4 regions of the Nakamurella alba genome follow, and region 1 is predicted to be linked to each of the others. Evidence: riboswitches for the same ligand, from Rfam matches in the RefSeq annotation. Region 1 holds a riboswitch; each other region holds the start of a gene.

The links. A riboswitch is a leader RNA that binds a small molecule or an ion and turns the genes downstream of it on or off. The one in region 1 is predicted to bind S-adenosylmethionine.
Region 2: another riboswitch for S-adenosylmethionine. It lies ahead of GIS00_RS02250 (bifunctional o-acetylhomoserine/o-acetylserine sulfhydrylase); the one in region 1 lies ahead of GIS00_RS29425 (putative leader peptide).
Region 3: another riboswitch for S-adenosylmethionine. It lies ahead of GIS00_RS26670 (amino acid ABC transporter permease); the one in region 1 lies ahead of GIS00_RS29425 (putative leader peptide).
Region 4: another riboswitch for S-adenosylmethionine. It lies ahead of GIS00_RS11535 (aminotransferase class V-fold PLP-dependent enzyme); the one in region 1 lies ahead of GIS00_RS29425 (putative leader peptide).

The regions. Positions count from the first base shown of each region.
Region 1 is NZ_WLYK01000011.1:19,957-25,346, reverse strand. Features, by position in the region: gene GIS00_RS22135 (FAD/NAD(P)-binding protein) at 1-1,134, opposite strand, end outside; gene ssuE (NADPH-dependent FMN reductase) at 1,131-2,279, opposite strand; SAM riboswitch class IV at 2,515-2,625, opposite strand; SAM riboswitch class IV at 2,710-2,821, shown strand; gene GIS00_RS29425 (putative leader peptide) at 2,873-2,938, shown strand; gene GIS00_RS22125 (LLM class flavin-dependent oxidoreductase) at 3,016-4,173, shown strand; gene GIS00_RS22120 (NtaA/DmoA family FMN-dependent monooxygenase) at 4,170-5,390, shown strand, end outside.
Region 2 is NZ_WLYK01000001.1:528,153-533,542, reverse strand. Features, by position in the region: gene fgd (glucose-6-phosphate dehydrogenase (coenzyme-F420)) at 1-28, opposite strand, end outside; gene metX (homoserine O-acetyltransferase MetX) at 128-1,231, opposite strand; gene GIS00_RS02250 (bifunctional o-acetylhomoserine/o-acetylserine sulfhydrylase) at 1,235-2,548, opposite strand; SAM riboswitch class IV at 2,850-2,966, opposite strand; gene GIS00_RS02245 (TetR/AcrR family transcriptional regulator) at 3,048-3,689, shown strand; gene GIS00_RS02240 (ABC transporter ATP-binding protein) at 3,710-4,597, shown strand; gene GIS00_RS26765 (ABC transporter permease) at 4,594-5,390, shown strand, end outside.
Region 3 is NZ_WLYK01000023.1:9,875-15,264, reverse strand. Features, by position in the region: gene GIS00_RS26680 (transporter substrate-binding domain-containing protein) at 1-676, opposite strand, end outside; gene GIS00_RS26675 (amino acid ABC transporter ATP-binding protein) at 759-1,538, opposite strand; gene GIS00_RS26670 (amino acid ABC transporter permease) at 1,535-2,527, opposite strand; SAM riboswitch class IV at 2,757-2,871, opposite strand; gene GIS00_RS26665 (DUF2567 domain-containing protein) at 3,052-3,696, opposite strand; gene dnaE (DNA polymerase III subunit alpha) at 3,693-5,390, opposite strand, start outside.
Region 4 is NZ_WLYK01000003.1:275,171-280,560, reverse strand. Features, by position in the region: gene GIS00_RS11540 (MDR family MFS transporter) at 1-949, shown strand, start outside; gene GIS00_RS11535 (aminotransferase class V-fold PLP-dependent enzyme) at 1,246-2,694, opposite strand; SAM riboswitch class IV at 2,735-2,850, opposite strand; tRNA gene GIS00_RS11530 (tRNA-Glu) at 3,043-3,115, shown strand; tRNA gene GIS00_RS11525 (tRNA-Asp) at 3,148-3,224, shown strand; tRNA gene GIS00_RS11520 (tRNA-Phe) at 3,268-3,344, shown strand; gene GIS00_RS11515 (acyltransferase family protein) at 3,459-4,535, shown strand; gene GIS00_RS11510 (DUF4956 domain-containing protein) at 4,741-5,331, shown strand; gene GIS00_RS11505 (polyphosphate polymerase domain-containing protein) at 5,328-5,390, shown strand, end outside.

The DNA of each region.
Region 1 (5,390 bases):
GTCGATCCGGTCGATGTCGAACCGGTCCTCCTCCTCGGGCACCACCGCCGCTGCAGTCGCGAGGAACCCGGGATCCCGCACGTCGGGCGTCCGGTCGACCAACTGCAGGAAGTCGTCCCAGGTGCCGGACGTCCGCTCCGGGTGCGCCGCGAACAGCTCGCGGTAGTGCGCGTACGCCAGCTCCTTGACCAGCAGTGGCCACACCACGGTCCGGTAGTCGACCGGGCTGCCGTGCGCGGCCAGCGCCGGCGTGGTGAGGTAGCGGGTCGGGGTCGGGCCGGACTCACGCAGGTAGCCGAGCTTGGAGTGGTAGGGCACCCCGCGGCGGGATCCCACGTGCAGCACCGGTTCCCGGCCACTGGGCAGGTACGTCAACCGCTCCTCCGTGCGGTCGAACCGCCCACCACGCCCCTCGCACACCAACACCATGAGGTCGATGAACGCCAGGCCGAACCCGCGGACCACGACGTCCTCGCCGGCCCGCAGTCCCGACAGGTCGATGTCGGCGGTGTACCCCGGCGGGATGCAGGTCAGCCCGTGCCGGGCGGCGCCGGCCAGCAGGTCGGCCTGTGCCGGGGTGGCCGTACGATCCAGGAAACCCTGTGCCAGCACCACGATGTCGGCCCGAAGGACGGTCCCGTCGGCGAGCGCCACCTCCTGCGCACCGGACCGGTCGGTCACCGAGACCGCGGAGGTCAGGTGCTCGACGACCCGGACGTCGCCCGGCAGCCCGGCGATCACGCCACGGTGCACCCAGCCGAGGTACTGCGACTGCACGTCCCGCCCGGCGAAGTCGTCCGGGCCGAGATCCGTTCGCTCACCGACGAACTCACGGCCGAATCCGGGTATCCACTCGGCGAGCGACGGCCCTGGGACCACCGGCCCCTGCATCGACACCGAGGAGTCGGTGAACATCGTGACGTCCCGGGTGATCGAGTTCATCCAGAGCAGCGGCGACTGGTGCTGCCGCCAGATCCGTCCGCCGCCCGCCGGGTGCGGATCGACGACGTGCAGGATCATCGGTCGTCCCGGGAACCCGGGCAGGTTGGCGGCCAACCGCTCCAGCACCGAGACCGTGCGCGGCCCACCACCGACGAAGACGATCGACGCACTCGCCTCCGGCGACACGGTCACCGCGCCGCACCGACCGGCACCGGCTGCGCGGCATGCGGATCCGTGCCGGGGACCGGCGGCCAGGCGACCAGTCCGGCGCCGGGGACGAGCTCCTTGCCGAACGCGTGCGCACCGACGGACTCCGGCTCCGCGTCCAGGTCGAACCGCGGCAGGTAGTCCGCGGCCAGGTACAGCTCCTTCGCCTCCGGCTGGCGGGGCCCGGTGGTCAGATGCACACGCTCGTAGCCCAGGTCGGCCGCCGCCTTCTCCAGCTGGGCCATCAACCGGACGGCCAGGCCACGCCGCCGGTGCTTCAGCGAGGTCCAGACCCGCTTCACCTCCGCGGTCCGCGGGTCGTACCGCCGGATCGCCCCGCCGGCGATGATCTCGTCGCCCTCGGCCAGGAGCACGAAAGTGCCGCGGGGGCGGACGAAGTCGGCCGGCGGCACCTCGACCAGCGTGGTCTCCGGGGTGTACGCGGCGTACCGAGTGATGTACTCGACCTTCAGGTCGGCGAGCAGGCCGGCCAGCCTCGGGTCGTCCGGCCCGACCAGCAGCACCCGCAGATCGGCGGCGCCGGCAACCGGCGAGACCCGCGCCCGGTCGACCCGGGGTGCCGGCAGCGCGGGCGCCGGACGGCCGTCCAACAGGGCCAGGAAGCCGTCGGTGACGTCCGCCACCGGTCCGGCGGCGGCCGGGTCCAGCACGAGACCGCCGTCCTCGTACCGCCGCAGCTGCGCCGACGACACGAACCAACCGGCGGCCACGGGCGCGGCGCCCATCGACTGCAGCACCGGCCGCAGGGCGTAGTCCAGAACCAGCACGTGCGCCGGCGAACCACCGGTGACCAGCGGGAGCACCGGGCGACCGGCCAGGGCGAACTGCGGCAACAGGTCGAGGAAGGTCTTCAGCAGTCCGGAGAAGGACGCCTTGAACACCGGGGTGGAGACCACGATGCCGTCGGCGGACGCGACGGCCGCGACCGCGGCCGCGATCTGCGGATCGCTGCTGTCGCCGGCCAGCAGGGCGTCGGCGGGCAGGTCCCGGGGGTGGATCGTGACCACGGTGTGCCCGGCGACCTCGAGCCGGAGTTCGACGTGCCGCAGCAGGGCCTGCGAGGTGGAAGTGGGTGACGGGCTGCCGGAGATCGCGACGACGGTGGCCATGACGGGTCCTTCTGGAATGCGGTCGATCCGTGCCACGTGCTGCGGCCGGATCGCTGACGGGTGCTGACGAGGGGACGCCGGGAGGTCGGGACGGACCGCCCGGACCGGGTCAGGAACGACAGAGATCGCTGCTGGTGCGCAGCAGATCGATGTGCCGACGCAGGAAGGGACGATTACCCGAGGGTGCGTGCACGTCGGTCGTCCTTCCCTGCCCGGGAGCCGTCGCTGCGACGTGACTCCGCACTTGCCGTCCCGATCGGGAGGGCCAGGTCCTCATCCGGAGCACCCCACCGCGGAGGAGGGTTGCCGCCCAGCGAGCCGGAGCTTCGCGCTGGAACTCATGACCTTCCCTCACGGTAACCAGCTGCCCGACAAGGGTCAAGCAGGCTCCCGGCCCCGGTCCTCGGCCGACCTGTGTACCCTGCCCGCAGGTGATGAGTGTCAGCGACAGGCCCTGGCGTGCTGACCGGCAACCCTCGCATGCTGTGGGGTGCCCCAGGTGAACACCAGGTCCCGGCACCGTGCCGGGGCAACCAGCAGGTGGCGACGCCCACCACGAGGAGGAGCACGCCGTGCGGACTTCCGTGACCCCGATGCTCCTGGTGAGCCGTCGGCACATCGACCTGCAGCGAGTGCACAGCGCACTCTGTCCGGCCTGACCGCATCCGGCCACTCCCTCCGCTGCTTCCGGGTTCACGCGCACCCGGATGCAGCGCCCCGATGAGAAAGCCTCTCCATGACGTTCTTCCTGTCCGTCGCGCTGACCGGTGCCGGCGCCCACCCCGGAGCCTGGCGCTCCCCCGCTGCCCGCCCCGGTGAGCTGACCTCGGCCCGCTACTGGACCGATCTGGTGCTGTCGGCGGAGCGTGCGCACCTCGACTTCGTCACGCTGGAGGACGGTTTCGGCCGCGATCCGCAGCGGCCGTCCGAGGTCGGACTGCGCCTGGACGCCACACTGCTGGCGGCCCGGATCGCTCCGTCCACCGGCCGCATCGGCATCGTGCCCGCCGCCGTGACCTCGCAGACCGAGCCGTTCCACCTGTCCAAGGCGATCGCCACCCTGGACTACGTCTCCAGCGGCAGAGCCGGTGTGCTGCCGCAGATCTCGATCGCCGACCAGGACTACGCCCTGGTCGGCCGGCGCGCGCCGCTGCCTCCCGCCGACGCCTGGGCGGAGGCCGCCGACTGGGTCGAGGTGGTGCGCCGGCTCTGGGACAGCTGGGAGGACGACGCCGAGATCCGGGACGTGGCGACCGGGCGGTTCGTGGACATCGACAAGCTGCACTACGTCGACTTCGCCGGGCCGTACTTCTCCGTGCGCGGACCCTCCATCACGCCGCGGCCGCCGCAGGGCCAACCGGTGGTGGTGGTCGCTGCCGGCCGCGAAGCCGGCGACGGTGCCATCGGTGTCGCCGCCGCACAGGCCGATGTGGCGATTCTCACCGATCCGCTCGCGGACCCGGATGCCGCCACGGCGCTCGCCGAACTGGACGGGTTGCGTGCCGCCACCGGCGGCGCCGCGCAGCGCCGGCTCACCGATCTGGTGGTGTTCCTCGACGACCGGGACACCACCGGCGCCGACCGACTCGCCGAGCTGGACGACCGGCACGGCGCATCCGCCGCGACCGGTACGGCCGTGTTCTCCGGCTCTCCAACGGATCTCGCCGCCCTGCTGGTGCACCGGCAGCAGGCCGGTTACGACGGCGTCCGGCTGTGGCCGGGCGTCCTGCCGACCGATCTCGAGGTGATCGTGCACGCCCTGGTACCGGAACTGCGCCGACTCGGCCTGCGCGAGACCGAGTACCTCAGCGAGTCGCTCCGCGACCGCCTCGACCTCCCGGTCGCCCCCAACCGTTACGCAGCAGTCTCTTCGGACATCGGAGCCCTCGCATGACCCCCCGCAAGCAGGTCCACCTGGCCGCGCACTTCCCCGGAGTCAACAACACGACGGTCTGGAGCGATCCCCAGTCGGGCAGCCAGATCGAGTTCGACTCCTTCGTCAGGTTCGCCCAGATCGCCGAACAGGCCAAGTTCGACTTCCTCTTCCTGGCCGAGGGTCTGCGGCTGCGGGAGCAGAACGGGAAGATCTACGACCTGGACGTGGTGGGCCGGCCGGACACCTTCACCATCCTGTCCGCGCTGGCCGCGGTCACCGAGCGGATCGGCCTGACCGGCACCATCAACTCCACCTTCAACGAACCGTTCGAGGTGGCACGGCAGTTCGCCACTCTCGATCATCTCTCCGACGGTCGCGCCGCGTGGAACGTGGTGACCTCCTGGGATGCCTTCACCGGCGAGAACTTCCGCCGTGGTGGCTATCTCGCGGAAGGTGACCGCTACGCGCGGGCGGAGTCGTTCCTGCACGCCACCCAGCGCCTGTTCGACTCGTGGCCGGACGGCGCCGTGGTGGCCGACGCAGCGGCCGGCCGGTTCCTGGCCGACGACCGGGCGGGTGAGTTCTCGATCCACGACGACTTCTTCGACATCGACGGACACTTCGACGTCCCACGCTCCCCGCAGGGCCGCCCGGTGATCTTCCAGGCCGGTGACTCCGATGCGGGCCGCGAGTTCGCCGCCGCCTCCGCCGATGCCATCTTCTCCCGGCACGGCACCCTCGAGGCCGGGCAGGCCTTCTACTCCGACGTCAAGGGCCGCCTGGCGAAGTACGGCCGCGCCCACGCGGACCTGCTGGTGCTGCCGGCGGCCACCTTCACCATCGGCGAGACCGAGAGCGAGGCGCAGGATCTCGCACGGCACGTGCGGAGCCAGCAGGTCAGCGGGCAGAGCGCACTGCGGCTGGCCGAGCAGCTGTGGAACGTCGACCTCAGCGACCGCGACCCGGACGGACCGCTGCCCGAGTTCGACCCGGTGCCGGGCGAGAACACCCTGGCCAAGGGCCGGGCGAGCGTGCGGATGAACCGGGATCCGATCGAGGTCTCCCGGCAGTGGCGGGCGCTCGCCGAGGCGAAAGGCCTGTCGTTGCGGGAGACGGTCATCGAGACCAGCTCCCGGCAGAACTTCATCGGCACCCCGGAGTCGGTGGCCGAGACCATCGACTCCTACGTCCAGGCCGATGCCTCCGACGGGTTCATCCTGGTCCCGCACCTGGTG
Region 2 (5,390 bases), on a different contig from region 1:
ACGCCTTGTAGCCGAACCGCACCGCCACCCGTTCCTCCTCCGCACCGTCCCGGATCCGGCCGGTCGACGCCGCGGCTCCTGCCCCGCACACTACTGACCCGTCGTCGCCGTGCCGGTCGCGGTGCGGTCAGGAGCTCTTCCCGGCGGCCAGCGCCGTGCGCACGATGTCGCCGATCCGGTCCGCCTCGATGAGGAAACCGTCGTGACCGTGCCGGGAGTGGATGACCTGCAGCGGACGCGCGGTGGGCGCGGTGGCGATCCGCGCGCCCTCGGCGGGTGTGTAGAGGCGGTCGCTGTCCACCACCGCCACGGTGATCGGGGCGGTGATCATGGCCAGTGCGGCGTCGACGCCGCCGCGGCCACGGCCGAGGTCGTGGCCGTTCATCACCTCGGTGAGCACCAGGTAGGAGCCGGGATCGAAGCGGCGGCCCAGCTTCTCGCCGTGGTAGGTGAGGTAGGAGCCGACCGCGAAGCCGCCGCCCGGCTGCTCGTCCCGGCCGAACCGGTCCTCGAGCTCCTGCGCGCTGCGGTAGGTGGTGTGTGCGATCTGCCGGGCCACCGCCATCCCGGCGACCGGTGCCGGACCGCCGTGGTAGTCGCCGCCGGCGAACGCCGGGTCCATCCGGATCGCGGCCAGCTGCGGTGTGGCCCAGGCGATCTGGTCCGCGGAGGCGGCCGCGGTGGTGGCCACCGCGATCACCTCGCGCACGTAACCGGCGTGCTCGACACCCCATTCCAGCGCGCGCATCCCGCCCATGGAGCCACCGAGGACCGCAGCCAGCGAGGTGATCCCGAGCTGCTGCAGCAACCGGTGCTCGGCCCGCACCTGGTCCCGCACGGTGATCTCCGGGAACCGTGACCCCCAGGGCCGGCCGTCCGGGCCGGTCGACGACGGGCCGGTGCTGCCCCGGCACCCGCCGAGCACGTTCGCGGCGATCACGAAGTACTCGGCGTCGTCGATGGGTGACCCCGGCCCGATCAGCCCGTCCCACCAGCCGGGGGTGGGCTGGTCCGGACCGACGTCGCCGACCACGTGGGCGTCACCGGTGAGGGCGTGCAGCACCAGCACCACGTTGTCCCGCTCCGGCGACAACCGGCCCCAGGTCTCGTACGCCATGGTGACCGCCGGCAGCACGTGACCGGAATCCAGTGGCAGGTCACCGATCTCCCGCGCATGCCGACCGGACCCGACGGCGGGTGAGCCGTCGGGCCCGGCCGACACCGCGGTCATCGGTCAGCCCTTCGCCGCGCGGAACCCGGCGTCGAGGTCGGCCAGGATGTCGTCGATCGACTCGGTGCCGACGGCCAGCCGGATCAGGCCGGGGGTGACACCGGTGGTGAACTGCTCGGCCTCGGACAGCTGCGAGTGCGTGGTCGAGGCCGGGTGGATGACCAGCGACCGGACGTCGCCGATGTTCGCCAGGTTGGTGAACAGCTCGAGCGCGTCGGTGAAGGTCTGCCCGGCCTCCACACCGCCCTTGATCTCGAAGGAGACGATCGGGCCGCCGCCCAGCGGTGCGTACTGCTGCTGCAGCGCGTGCCACTTGCTGGACTCCAGCTGGGGGTACGACACCGACTCGACCTCGTCCCGGCCCTCCAGGAAACGGGCGACGGCCAGCGCGTTCTCGTTGTGCCGCTGCACCCGCAGGCTCAGCGTCTCGATGCCCTGGGCGAGCAGGAAGGCGTTGAACGGGGAGATCGCCGGCCCGATGTCGCGGAGCAGCTGCAGCCGGGTCTTGAAGATGAACGACACGTTGATGCCGAACAGCCCGTTCGGGCCGAGATCCCGGGCCCAGACCAGGTTGTTGTAGCTCGGATCCGGGTTGTTGAAGTTCGCGAACTTCTCCGGGTCGGCGCTCCAGTCGAAGGTGCCGCCGTCCACGATCACGCCGCCGATGGCGGTGCCGTGGCCGCCGAGGTACTTGGTCGCCGAGTGCACCACGATGTCCGCGCCGTGCTCGATCGGCCGGATGAGATACGGGCTGGGCACCGTGTTGTCGACGATCAGCGGCACGCCGTTGCGGTGCGCCACGTCGGAGACACCGCGGAAGTCCAGCACGTCCAGCTGCGGGTTCGAGATCGACTCCGCGTAGAACAGCTTGGTGTTCGGCCTGACGGCGGCCTGCCAGGACTCGAGATCGTCCGGATCCTCCACGAAGTCGACGCTGATGCCGTACTTCGGCAGCGTGTAGTGGAAGAGGTTGTAGGTACCGCCGTAGAGCCGCGGCGAGGACACCACGTGGTCACCGGCCTCGGCGATGGCGAGGATCGCCAGCGTCTCGGCCGCCTGGCCGGACGCGACCAGCAGCGCACCGGTGCCACCTTCCAGGGAGGCGATCCGCTGCTCGACGACATCGGTGGTGGGGTTGTGGATCCGGGTGTAGATGTTGCCGAGCTCCTCCAGCGCGAACAGCTTGCGGCCGTGCTCGCTGGAGTCGAAGGCGAACGAGGTGGTCTGGTAGATCGGCAGGGCCCGGGCCTTGGTGGTGGGATCCGGGGTCTGGCCGGCGTGGATCTGCCGGGTCTCGAAGGACCAGTTGGGGCTCATCTCTCATCTCCTGTGACGTGAGGGCGGGGCAGCGACCATGCCCGCTCCGCCGGGGATGACGGGCGGGGACGGGTCGCTGATACAACGAGGACGGATGGCCGCCATGTCCCGGATACCGGGGCGCGGCGGGTGCTGCTGGGTTCCTGGACCGCCCGGTGCGGGGCGGCAGGATGCGGCCTTCGGACCACTACCCCGGGTACGTCGGCCGCACTGCGGACGCCGGAGAATTCAGTGGCGGCAACACATTCGACAGGACACAGCTGCGCTCCTCCGGGCGGCCAACTGGGCCGGCCAGGTGGCCGACCCGCGCTTGCGGAACCCGGATCCGGGCTCCGCCAGGTCAATCACCCGGGGCACCCCACCGCGTGTGGAGGGTTGCCGGCCAGCGAGCCGGGGCTTGTCACTGGCACTCATGACCTGACGCGAGTGTAGCGAACCGGTGTCGCCGGGGCACCGGGTGTCTTGACCGATGGCTGAACACGCGTTTAGCATGCTGAACATGCGTTCAGCGCAGGACGACGACCTGACCACACGTGCCCGGATCCGGGACGCGGCGATCACCCTGTTCGCCACGCACGGTTTCGCCAGGACGACCGTGCGCGCCATCGCCGCGGCCGCCGGCGTCTCGCCGGCGCTGGTGCTGCACCACTTCGGGTCCAAGGACGGCCTGCGCGCGGCCTGCGACGCCCACATCTCGGACTTCTTCGCCGCCTCGGTGGACGAGGTGGCGGGCGCCGACCTCTCCACGCTCGCGGAACTGATGTCCGCCAGGCCCGCCGAGCCGCTGCACGGCTACGTGCGGCAGGCCCTGGTCGAGGGCGGCCCGTTCGCCCGCCGCTTCTTCGACGGGCTGGTGGAGCAGACCCGGCGCTACCTGGTGCTGGCGACCGAGCGGGGTGACGTCCGGTCGGCCGGTGACGACACCGGCCGCGCCCTCGCGCTGGTGGTGATGAGCCTGGGCACCCAGTTGCTGGCCGACTACCTGGCGCCGCCCGGCACGCCGGCACCGGCGGCGCAGGTCGCCGCCGCGGACCGGGTGGCCCTGCCGCTGGTCGAGCTGCTCACCCATGGGCTGTTCACCGACAGCCGATTGCTGGACGGCTATCTCGCACACCTGCACACCCGCCAGGAGGAACCGTGACCGGGACCGCTGCTCTGGAGATGAAAGGTGTCCGGAAGACGTTCGGGCACGTGGTCGCACTGGACGACCTCGACCTGACGGTGGGCACCGGCGAGGTGCACGGCTTCCTGGGGCCCAACGGCGCCGGGAAGTCCACCACCATCCGGGTGCTGCTCGGCCTGCTCCGGCCGGATGCCGGGTCGGCCCTGCTGCTGGGTGGTGATCCGTTCGCCGACGCCGTGGCGCTGCACCGCCGGCTGGCCTACGTCCCCGGCGATGTCACTCTCTGGCCGAACCTCACCGGCGGCGAGGTGATCGACCTGCTGGGCCGGTTGCGCGGCCCGGTCGAACCGGCCCGACGGGCGGATCTGCTGGAGCGCTTCGAACTCGACCCCCGGCGGCGCGGCCGGACGTACTCCAAGGGCAACCGGCAGAAGGTGGCGCTGGTCGCGGCGCTGGCCGCCGACGTGGAGCTGCTCGTGCTGGACGAGCCGACCAGCGGGCTGGACCCGTTGATGGAGGCCGTGTTCCAGGACGAGATCCGGCGGGCCCGGGAGCGCGGCACGACCGTCCTGCTGTCCAGCCACATCCTGTCCGAGGTGGAGTCGCTGTGCGACCGGGTCAGCATCGTCCGGGCCGGTCGGGTGGTCGAGACGGGTTCCCTGTCCCAGCTGCGTCATCTCACCCGGACCTCGCTGGCGGCCGACCTGGACGCCGTCCCTGGCGGTCTCGACGCGCTGCCCGGAGTGCACGACCTGCGGGTCGAGGGTTCCCGGGTCGAGCTGGCGGTGGACTCCGACCGCCTCGGGCCGGTGCTCGAGGCGTTCACCGCTGCCGGGGTCCGGACGCTGACCGCGTCCCCGCCCACGCTCGAGGAGCTGTTCCTCCGTCACTACCGCGAGGAACCGGCCACCGGCGGCGCGCGATGACCTCGGCGGTGGTGGGGATCGGTGCTCCGCCGGGAACGGCCGGGCGGGGTGGGCCGCTGACCGGCCTCGGCCCGCTGCTACGGCTGTGCCTGCGCCGGGAGCGGATCCCGTTGCTGTGCTGGGTGATCGGGGTCGGGCTGGTGGTCGGCACCAGCTTCCCGGCGATCGCGGCGCTGTACCCGGAGGCCGCCGCCCGGGCCGACCTCGCGATCGGGGTCGGGTCGAACCCGGCCACCGTCGCGATCACCGGCCCGGTGTTCGACAGCTCGGTGGGCGGGCTGTCGGCCTGGCGGGTCGGGGTGATCGGCTCCACCGTGCTGGCGCTGATGGCCGTGTTCACGGTGGTCCGGCGCACCCGCGGCGACGAGGAAGCGGGCCGGACCGAGCTGCTGGCCGCCACCGCGGTGGGGCGCTCCGCGCAGCTCGCCTCCGCGGTCCTGGTCGCCGCTGCCGCAGCGGTGGCGGTTGGTCTGCTCGGGCTGCTCGGCGCGCTGTCCACCGGGTCGGCGGTCACCGGGTCTCTGCTGCTGGTCGCCGCCCTGGCCGGTTGCTCCTGGGTGTTCGCCGCGGTGGCGGCGCTGGCCGCGCAACTCGCCGGGTCCGCCCGCGGGGCAACCGTGCTGGCCGGGACCGCCGTCGGCGTGGCATTCCTGCTGCGCGCCACCGCCGATGGATCCGACCTGCCGTGGCTGCGGTGGCTCTCCCCCATCGGCTGGGTCGAGCAGCTGCAGCCGTTCGCCGCGAACCGGTGGCCGGTGCTGTTGCTGTACCCGGCCGCGGCGGTGCTGTTGCT
Region 3 (5,390 bases), on a different contig from region 1:
AGAACCCGCCCTCCGCGGTGTTGATCGTCCGCACGTCGATGTTGCCCGACTTCAGCGCCAACAGCCCGGCGGAATCGTTGGCGTAGGTGGAGATCTCCACCGCGGGCTGGCCGGCGGCCACACACGCGTCGGAGATCTCGCCCAATTCCTCCAAGGACGCCTGCGCCGCCACCGCGCCGACCCGCACCCCGCACAGCGCCGTGGTGTCGTCGGCGACCTCGGCGCCGCCGTCGGCCAGTGTCAGGAACGTGTAGCCGACCCGGATCACCGACACGATGTCGATCACCTTCAGCCGCTCCGCGGTGATGTCGACACCGCCGCCCAGGTCGTACTTCCCGGACTGCACGCCCGGGATGACCGCCTCGAACGCCGGCGTCTCCCACTCCAGCGTCCAGTTCGCGGCGGTCGCGGCGGCGGTCTCCAACTCGGTGAAGTACCCGGTCAGCTCACCGGACTCGTTCTCGTACGCCGCCGGCGTCCAGTCCCGGTAGGTGGTCGCCGACAACGTCAACGCCTCCCCCGCTGCGGAGGACGCCGCCGACGACGCGACAGAGCCCGCGACCGAAGTGCTGGAAGTGGCCGTCGAGCTGTCGGACCCACAGGCGGTCACGACGAGCGCGGCCGCGCCGAGGACTGCGATGAGGGGCGTGCGCCGGAAACGGGTGAGCGCGGACATGGTGGTGCTCCTTGTCGATCGATGGGTCGAACACGAACCGCGGGCGACGGGGGCGTCGCCGCGGGAGAAGAAGCCGGGAGGGTCAGGCCGCCCCGGTGTAGCGCTGCAGGAACTCGCGGGTGCGGTCCTGCTGGGGATTCCCGAGAACTGCTTCGGGAGCACCGGATTCGAGGATCGAGCCGTTGTGCAGGAAGACGACCTGATCGGACACGTCGCGGGCGAAGGCCAGCTCGTGCGTCACGATGATCATCGTCGCGCCGTCGGCGGCGATGCCCTTGATCACGTCCAGCACCTCGCCGACCAGCTCCGGGTCCAGTGCTGACGTGGGCTCGTCGAACAGCATCACCGTCGGACGCATGCAGAGCGCCCGCGCGATCGCCACCCGCTGCTGCTGGCCGCCGGAGAGCTGCCGCGGGTAGCTGCCGGCCTTGTCCGCCAACCCCACCCGCTCCAACTGCTCCATCGCCGAGGACCGGGCCGCGTCCCGCGACACCCGACGCACATGGCGGGGTGCGAGCATGACGTTCTCCAGCACCGTCCGGTGCCCGAACAGGTGGAAGCTCTGGAACACCATCCCGACCTCGGCCCGCTGCGCCCGGGCGCGCCGCGGCGGGATCTCGTGGATCCGGCCACCGCGCAGCTCCCGGCCCATCAACGCGCCGTCCACCTCGATGAGGCCGGACTCCGGGTCCTCCAGTCCGTTGATGCAGCGCAGCAGCGTCGACTTCCCCGACCCGGACGCGCCGATCAACGACACCACCTCGCCGCGGCGGACGTCCAGGTCCACCCCCTTGAGCACCCGCAACGCACCGAACGACTTCGTCAACGACCGGATCCGGATCACCGGACGCTCCGCGGTCATGCCTCCACCGCCTGTGAGGTGCGGGTGGTGCGACTCCGCCACAGGTTCCGCCGGCCGACCGTACGGGAAGTGCCACGAGCGAAGTGCTTCTCGATCCCCCACTGGCCGACGGAGAGCACCGAGGTGACGATCAGGTACCAGATGCAGGCCACCGTCAGCAGCGGGATGATCTGAAACGTCCGGTTGTAGATGATCTGCACCGAGTACAACAGGTCCGCCACCGCGATCACCGACAACATCGACGTCGCCTTCAGCGTGCCCACCAACAACGAGCCTGCTGATGGCAGGATCGCCCGCATCGCCTGCGGCAGCACGATCCTGGTGAAGGTGAACAGCGGCGAGAGCGACAGCGCGTGCGCCGCCTCGCGCTGCCCGGCATCCACCGACAGCAGGCCGCCCCGGATGATCTCGGTGGCATAGGCGGTCTCGTGCAACGTCAACCCCAGCAGCGCCGCCAGCACCGCGGTCATCACCTCACGCGCCGGCGCCTCCACGAACGTCGGACCCCACGGGATGCCGAACGACAACTTCGGGTAGAGGTAGCCGATGTTGAACCACACCAACAGCTGCACCAGCAGCGGTACCGATCGGAAGATCCACACGTAGCCCCACGCCAGCCCGCGCAGCACCGGCTGCTGCGACAGCCGCATCGCCGCCAGGACCGCGCCCAGCAGCAGCGACAACACCGTCACCAGCACCGTCACCCAGACCGAGAGCCACAGCCCCTCCAGCACCGACGAGGAGAAGAAGTAGTCGCCCACCACCGACCATTCCATCGCCGGGTTCTTGGCCACGGAGAGCACCGAGAACACCGTCAGGACCAGCACCACCGCCGTCAGCACCCACATCCCCGGCCGACGGCGGCGCACCACCGGACGCGACGCAGCGGCCACCGCCGCGGCGAGGTCGGCATCATCCGCACCGATACCGGCGGCGGGTGGCTCCTTCGACAGGTACTGCGGGGTCACTGCTTTCGCGCTGGGCGGCACGAGGTCCTCTTCTCGGGTGGCTCGCGGTCGGCGGGACCGTGACGAGCGGTGTGCTGCTGTTTCCCTGTGCGGATCCCGCGGGTCGGCCACCGGCGGAGCGGCGCGACGCGTGAGGGATCCGGATCAGTGACCGGGACAGCAGGCGGAAGAGGAAGCGGCGCGCATCAGGTCGATGTGCAGACGGCGACAGCCACGGAAAGCAACGGTCTGCTCGGCCATGTCCACTCCTCGTCCACGCTTGCGGCACGCCGAACGGCGCGCGGCCTGGTCGTCACCCGGGGCACCCCACCGTGGCGGAGGGTTGCCGGCCAGCAAGCCGGGGCTTCGTGCTGGCACTCATGACCTGCGACCGACGATAGGGATCCCCGCGCGAGCGGGTCAAGCCGGACAACAGCTCCCGACTCCCGGCCGGCCGTACTCCACGACAGCCGTGCCACACCGTCGACCGAGGTCAGACCACACGCAGACATCCGGTGGATCGACGCCACGTAATCCTCATCACGCCCGGGTCGCCCACCGGTTGTTCAGGGGCGGCCCTGCGGCCCGAAGGTCACCATCTCGGGTGTCTGCGGGCCCTGCGGTACGGCCGGGAGCGGTTGCGGCAGACCGGTTCCCAGGTCCTTCTCACCGTGCCAGGCGACCAGGAACGTGTAGACGGCGATCGCGATCAGCGGTTCCAGCAGGATCACCATCGCGTTGCCCGCGGTCGGCTCGGCGGTGACCAGCTGGTCGATGGCGGACGCCCCGATCGACGCCGGATCGGTGCCGTCGGTCATCACCGGGCCGAGCAGGTAGGCGGTCAACGCGCCGACCGCGCCGGCGAACCCGACCGTCAGCAGCATGGCGGTGCCGCGGACGCTGCGCCAGGCCCAGGCGGCCGCGGCGAGCGCCGCGCCGGCGGCCACCGACAGCAGCAGCATGATCGCGACAGCGGTGAACTGGCGCGGCGACTCGGTCGGCAGCGGCAGGTAGCTGCCGTCCTTGTAGACGACGAACTGCTCGCCGGGCGCCACCATCGCCCACAGCAGTGCCTGCACGATGCCGGCCAGCACGGCAGCGACCAGCACCGTCGCGCCGGACCGCCAGTGCAGCAACTCGCGGGCCGGGTCCAGCTTGCGTCGGCCGGCCTCCGGGGCCAGCAGGATCGGCGTCGTGTCGGGTGCGCTCATGCCAGGCAGTCCGCTCCGAGCAGGGCCTTGAGGTCACCCATCAGCGCGGAGGTCGGGGTGACGCGAAGCCCGTCGTCCAGCCGCAGTGTTGTGGTCCGGCCGCCGGACAGCAGCCGCAGGTGCACCGCGGTGGTGCCGGGGTGCGCCTGCAGGACGTCCCGCAACCGGTCGACCACCGGGGGTGTGCACCGAGCGGCGTTCATCGTCACCTGCATCGGGCCGCGGTTGGTCGAGACGGTCAGGTCCGGCACGGTGACACTCTGCGCGTGCAGGCTGAGCCGGTCGTCGGACCGGGACACCCGGGCCTTGACCAGTACCACGGCGTCCTCGGCCAGCGACAACGCGAACTCGGAGTAGACCTTCGGGAAGAAGGCGACCTCCACCCCGCCGGCCAGGTCCTCCAGCGTCGCCGACGCCCAGGGATCGCCCTTCTTGGTCAGCCGCCGCTGCAGACCGGTGAGGATGCCGCCGACGGTCACCGTGGCCCGGTCCGGGATGGTGCCGTCCAGGATGTCCGGCAGCGAGGCGTCCGACTGCGAGGCCAGCACATGCTCGACCCCGGACAGGGGGTGTCCGGACACGTACAGCCCGAGCATCTCCCGCTCGAATCCGAGGCGCAGCTTGGTGTCCCACTCGGTGTCCGGGATCTCGATGTGCAGCGACGAGTCGGCGGAGTCCTCCGTGCTCAGCTCGCCGAACAGGTCGAACTGCCCCTCGGCCTCGGCCCGCTTGAGCGCCAGCACCGAGTCGACGGCCTCGACGTGCCGCATCAGCAGGCCCTTGCGCGGGTGGTTCAGCGAGTCGAAAGCCCCTGCCTTGATCAGGGACTCGATCACCTTCTTGTTGCAGGCGACCGCATCGACCTTGCTGAGGTAGTCGGAGAAGTTGGTGTAGGCGCCCTTGTCCTTGCGGCAGGCGATGATCGACGCCACCACCCCGGTACCGACGTTCCGGATGGCGGACAGCCCGAACCGGATGTCGGTGCCGACCGGGGCGAAGTTCTTCTCCGAGGCGTTGACATCCGGTGGCAGCACGGTGATCCCCATGCTGCGGCACTCGGCGAGGTAGATCGCGGACTTGTCCTTGTCGTCGCCGACGCTGGTGAGCAGCGCGGCCATGTACTCCGACGGGTAGTTGGCCTTGAGGTAGGCGGTCCAGTACGAGACGAGCCCGTAGGCCGCCGAGTGCGCCTTGTTGAAGGCGTAGTCGGAGAACGGCAGCAGGATGTCCCAGAGGGTCTTCACCGCGGCACCCGAGTAGCCGCGCTCGGCCATGCCGGCGGAGAACGCCTCGAACTGCTTGTCCAGCTCGGACTTCTTCTTCTTGCCCATGGCGCGGCGCAGCAGGTCGGCCTGGCCGAGCGAGTACCCGGCGACCTTCTGCGCGATGGCCATGACCTGCTCCTGGTACACGATGAGACCGAAGGTGTCGCCGAGGATCTCGGCCAGCGGCTCTTCCAGCTCCGGGTGGATCGGGATGACCGGCTTGCGCTTGTTCTTCCGGTCGGCGTACTCGTTGTGCGAGTTGGCGCCCATCGGGCCCGGCCGGTACAGCGCGCCGACCGCGGAGATGTCCTCGAAGTTGTCCGGTCGCATCGACCGCAGCAGCGCCCGCATGGGCCCGCCGTCCAGCTGGAAGACACCCAGGGTGTCGCCCTTGGCCAGCAGGTCGAAGGTCTTCTTGTCGTCGAGCTC
Region 4 (5,390 bases), on a different contig from region 1:
CTCGGGGCTGCTGCTGATCCCGCTGATGCTCGGCGTGATGGCCGGTTCGGTGATCTCCGGTCAGCTGACCAGCAGGACCGGGCGCTACAAGATCTTCCCGGTGATCGGCACCGGTCTGCTGGTGGTGGCCTTCCTGCTGCTGCTCACGGTGCAGGTCGACACGCCGTTCTGGCTGCTCGACATCTTCTTCGTGATGGTCGGTCTCGGGCTGGGCCTGAACATGCAGACGCTGCTGATCGCGGTGCAGAACGCCGTCCCGGCGCGGGACATCGGCGTCGCCACCTCGTCCGCGACGTTCTTCCGGTCGGTCGGAGGCACGCTGGGTGTCGCGGTGTTCCTGTCGCTGCTGTTCAACTCGCTGCCGGACAAGATCATGTCCGCGGTGTCGGCGAAGTCGTCGGACCCGGTGTTCCAGGCCGCGGTGGCGCAGGCCTCGGGTGCGACCACCCCGGCCGCCGCGCAGCAGTACCTGGGCGGGCTCGGCGCCGAGCTGCAGAACGACTCCTCGTTCCTCTCGACGATCGACCCGATCATCGCCCACCCGTACCGCGAGGGTTTCGTCTCCTCCACGCATCTCGTGTACATCGTCGCCGCCTGCCTGACGGCGCTGGCCTTCGCGATCGTGCTGTTCCTGAAGGAGACGCCGCTGCGCACCATGTCCGCGCTGCAGGAGCGGCAGGCCGAGGAGGCCTCCCTCAAGGCCGAGACCCTCTCCGCCGACGCGCCTGTCGCTTCCTCCGTGTCGACGGGAACGGTCTCGGTGGGGGCGGCCGCGGCCGGTGCCGTCGGAACGGCGGAGGTCTCGTCGGGCGTGTTCGACGAGTCGGAAGATTCTGATCCGGGCGCCGGCGCGCACGCAGGCGCCGGGATCCCGGTGCAGGATCTGCTCGAGAAGTCCGACACCCCGGTCGATCCAGAGGGTGAGGGCACCGGCCGGCACGAGGCCTGACCCTTCACGCCGCCCCACACGCCCTGGTAAGGCGAGGATCTGGCCCCGGGTGGCGCGAGGATCAACTTCGCCTGCGCGTGCGAAGTGGACGACTCGCGCCCCACCAGTCCCAAACGCGGCACTTTCACACGCGTCGGGGAAGTTGATCCTCGCGCGGGTGGGGGGGGCAGCGTCGACGCTCGCGGCCGGGGGCGAGAGTCCGCCTGCACGTATGAAAGTGGCGACTCGCGCCCCACCAGTCCCAAACCCGGCATTTTCACACGCGTCGAGGAAGTTGATCCTCGCGCGGTGGGGGGTCAGGACTGCCAGGCGGCGATGCGGGGGAGCTCGCGGTCGTCGGCGACGGGGGCGGGGCGGCCGCTCGCGGTGGTGTAGCGCAGACGCGGCCCGCGGGAGGCGATGTCGGACACGGCGGCGACCAGCCGGTTGACGTGCTCGGTGGTGGTACCCAGGCCGATCGAGGCGCGCAGGGCATGGCCGCTGCCGTCCGGGGACGAGCAACCGGCCGCACCGAGCAGTCTGCGGACCAGCGGCTGGGCGCAGAACGCGCCGTCGCGCACGCCGATGCCGTGCTCCGCCGACAGCGCCGCGGCCACCTCGGCCGAGGACTGGCCGGCGATGGTGAAGGTGACGACGCCGATGGTCTGGGCGTCGGCGGCGGCGAAGAGTCGGTGCACGGTCACCCCGGGGATGTCCGCGAGACCCTGCTGCAGTGCCTCGGTCAGCCCGGCCTCCAGGCAGGCCAACCGGTCCCGGTCGGCGCCGGCGATCAGGTGGCAGGCGGTGGCCAGCGCCACGGCGCCCGGCACGTTCGGCGACCCGGCCTCGTGCCGCTCCGGCACCGGCTTGAAGGTGACCTCGTCGTCGGTGACCGTCGCGGTCGCGCCACCACCGAGCCGGTACGGCGGCGCCGCCTGCAGCCAGTCGGTCCGGCCGATCAGCGCGCCGGCGCCGAACGGGGCGTACAGCTTGTGACCGGAGATCGCCACGTAGTCGACGCCGAGCTCGTCGATGGAGAAGGCGCGGTGCGGTGCGAGCTGCGCGGCGTCCAGGGCGATCCGGGCGCCGCGGGCCCGGGCCACGGCCGCGAGCCGGGCCACGGGCCACAACTCGCCGGTGACGTTCGAGGCGCCGGTGACCACCAGCAGTGCCGGACCGGCCGGCCGGGTGCGCAGGGCCTCGTCGGCGGCGGCGATCGCGGCGGCGGGGGAGGCCGGCGCCGGGAGGCGCAGCACCCGCGCGGCCGAGCGCTCCCAGGGCAGCAACGCGGCGTGGTGCTCGGTCTCGAAGACGACGACCGTGGTGCGGGCCGGCAGGCAGTGCGCCAGCAGGCCGAACGCGTCGGTGGTGTGCTGGGTGAAGACCACCGCGTCGTCCGCGCGGCCGCCGACGAAGGAACGGATCGGGCCGCGGGCGCCCTCGTAGAGCGAGGTGGAGATCTGCGAGTGCCAGCCGGCTCCGCGGTGCACGCTCGCGTAGGTCTGCAGCAGTCGCTCGACGGTGTCGCTGACCTCGCGCAACGCCGGGGCGGAGGCGCCGTGGTCCAGGTTGGCGTACTCGATCCGGCCACCGCCGGTCAGCGGGACGGTCGCGCCGGCGCCGGCGATCTCCAGACCGGGGGCGTGCGGGTGGCCCACCCGGGGCAGCCGGGCGATCGGGACGACGGCCAGCGGGTCGATCAGCCGGTGGGTGCGCAGCGCGGACGTCGCGTCGGGACGGTCGAGCAGGGCGGTTTCGGTGGGCATCGGACACCTCCGGGGTCAGGGACCACCGGATGCGATCGGAGGCCCGCGCTTGTCCGGGCACGACATGTGCCGGACCAGGTCTTCACCCGGGGCACCCCACCGCGGTAGGAGGGTTGCCGGCCAGCAAGCCGGGGCTGTCTGCTGGCACTCATGACCTTCGCCGCCGACTGTAGCAACGACCGGCGGCGCTGGGAACCCCGGTGTGACACGACCCGCCGGCGAACCGCGCCTGGCGCGACGATCGGCGCCCGAATCGCCTCTGACGTGCTGTTTTGTTAGTCCCGAACCCGTGTCGTATGCTTTCCGGGCTCCCAACGGATAGCCGTTGGAGCTGAGCCGCGAGGTTCAGCCCCCATCGTCTAGCGGCCTAGGACCCCGCCCTTTCACGGCGGTAGCACGGGTTCGAATCCCGTTGGGGGTACGGGCAGGTCTTCGTGACCTGTTCAGCCACGAGGCCCCGTGGCGCAGTTGGTTAGCGCGCCGCCCTGTCACGGCGGAGGTCGCGGGTTCAAGTCCCGTCGGGGTCGCCACCAGGGGCCGGGTTCGAAAAATCGGACCCGGCCTCATGTGTGAGGCCAGGTAGCTCAGTTGGTACGAGCGTTCGCCTGAAAAGTGAAAGGTCGCCGGTTCGATCCCGGCCCTGGCCACCACCACACGCTCCGGGTTTCCGGACGCGTCGCGCGATCCGTCGGTCAGTCCCGGATCACACCGTCTCCCACCCGGGTTCCGCGATCGGTGGGGCCGCTGCCGAGGGGGCGTACGAGTTGGGCCGGATCCAGGGTCTCGATCTGCTCCGTGGGCTCGCCATCTTCCTGGTACTGATCCGGCATTCCTGGCCGGGCACCTTCGGCGGGGCCGGCATCGTCGGCGTGGTCATCTTCTTCGCGCTGTCGGGCTACCTGATCACCGGCCTGCTGGTGAAGGACCTGCAGCACTTCGGCCGGGTCCGCTGGGGCCGCTTCTACTTCCACCGCGCCGTCCGGCTGCTGCCCGCGCTGTACGTGCTGCTCGCCGTCTACGTGCTGGTCAACATGACGTGGAACTGGCTCGGCGAGACGACGGACCAGACGGTCTGGGGCGTCATCACCGGCGTCACCTACACCGCGAACATGCCGTACCTGACCAAGGGTGCGGCGCTCGGCCACCTCTGGACACTGGCCACCGAGGAGCAGTTCTACCTGCTCTGGCCGCTGCTGCTGGGTCTGGGATTCCGCTACCGCAAGGTCCGCATCGCCGCTGTCATCGCGATCGTCGTGGTGTTCGCCGGCCTGATCTGGCAGCTGTGGTGGCGCTCGGACAACGTCGCGGCCATCTACACGATGCCGTTCTCCTTCTCCCCGGCCATCGTGCTCGGCTCGGTCGCCCGCCTCGGCAAGGCCCGGCTGCAGCGGATCCTGCCGCCGGCCGGCGTCGCGCGGGCGGCGCTGTCCACCCTGGCGATCGGCATCCTGTTCGCGCTGTGCCTGCTGCCCGAGGTCAAGCAGTACCCGGTGATGTACGTGCTGGGCGGTCCGCTGATCGCGGTCTGCACCATCGTGCTGGTGCTGCACGTGGAGCACTGGCGCACCCTGCCGCGGGTGTTCGCGCCGATGCTCTGGCTGGGCACCATCTCGTACGCGGCCTACCTCTGGAACTACCCGATCATGCGCTGGGTGCTGCACGAGTACGGCCCCCGCCACCCGTGGTGGCCCTGGCTGACGATCCTCTACACGCTCGCCGCCGCCACCGCGTCCTGGTTCCTCATCGAGAAGCCCCTGCAGCGCTGGCGGCGTCGGGTCGACGCGCGGCACGCCGAGCGGAAGGCCCCGGCCCCGGTGGGTCGGCACGCCGTCGCCGGCTGATAGGGAACCTCGACGACGCCGCGGCCGGATCCGCGGCCCCGAGCCGGCGGCGACCGATGGTCGTGCCGGGTAGCGGCGGCCGCACTGCGACGGCTGTCGGGGACCTGAGCAGATGCTGTCCGGGGTCATGGCCGGCGCACAGGAAGCTCAAAGCCCGGCCCGGATGAATGGGCGGTGAACAACCACCGACCCCCGGGAGAACACCGTGACCACCGCCGTCTTTCTCGCTCTCGACCTCGTCGCCGTCGTCGCGCTCGTGGCGGTCTACTTCCGCCGGCACCACCGGCGCGACCTCGTCGTCTCCTACCTGTGCGTCAACATCGGCGTGCTGGCGGTGACCCAGGTGCTCGCGGTCAGCACGGTCGGTGCCGGTCTCGGTCTCGGACTGTTCGGGGTGCTGTCGATCATCCGGCTGCGCTCCTCGGAGATCGCGCAGCACGAGGTCGCCTACTACTTCGCCGCTCTCGCGGTCGGATTGCTCGCCGGCTTCGGTGCGGTCGGCAGCACCTGGGTGCCCGCGGCGCTCATCATCCTCGTGGTGGCGGTGATGGCGGCCGCCGACCACCCGCGACTGCTCCGCCGCTACCGGCAGCAGGTCATCGTGCTGGACCGGGCCATCGCCGACGAGACCGAACTGGCAGCACATCTCGGGCATCTGCTGGGCGCGGAGGTCAAGGGCGTGACGGTGCAGCGGCTGGACCTGGTCAACGACACCACCACGGTCGACGTCCGGTACCGCACGACCGCCGGTGTCCCGGCGGCCGCGGCGCGCCCCCGGCTCGAGGTGGCCTCGTGACGGCGGCGACGATCGACACCGAACCCGAGGTGCTCGCGCCACTGCTCGGTCTCGGGACG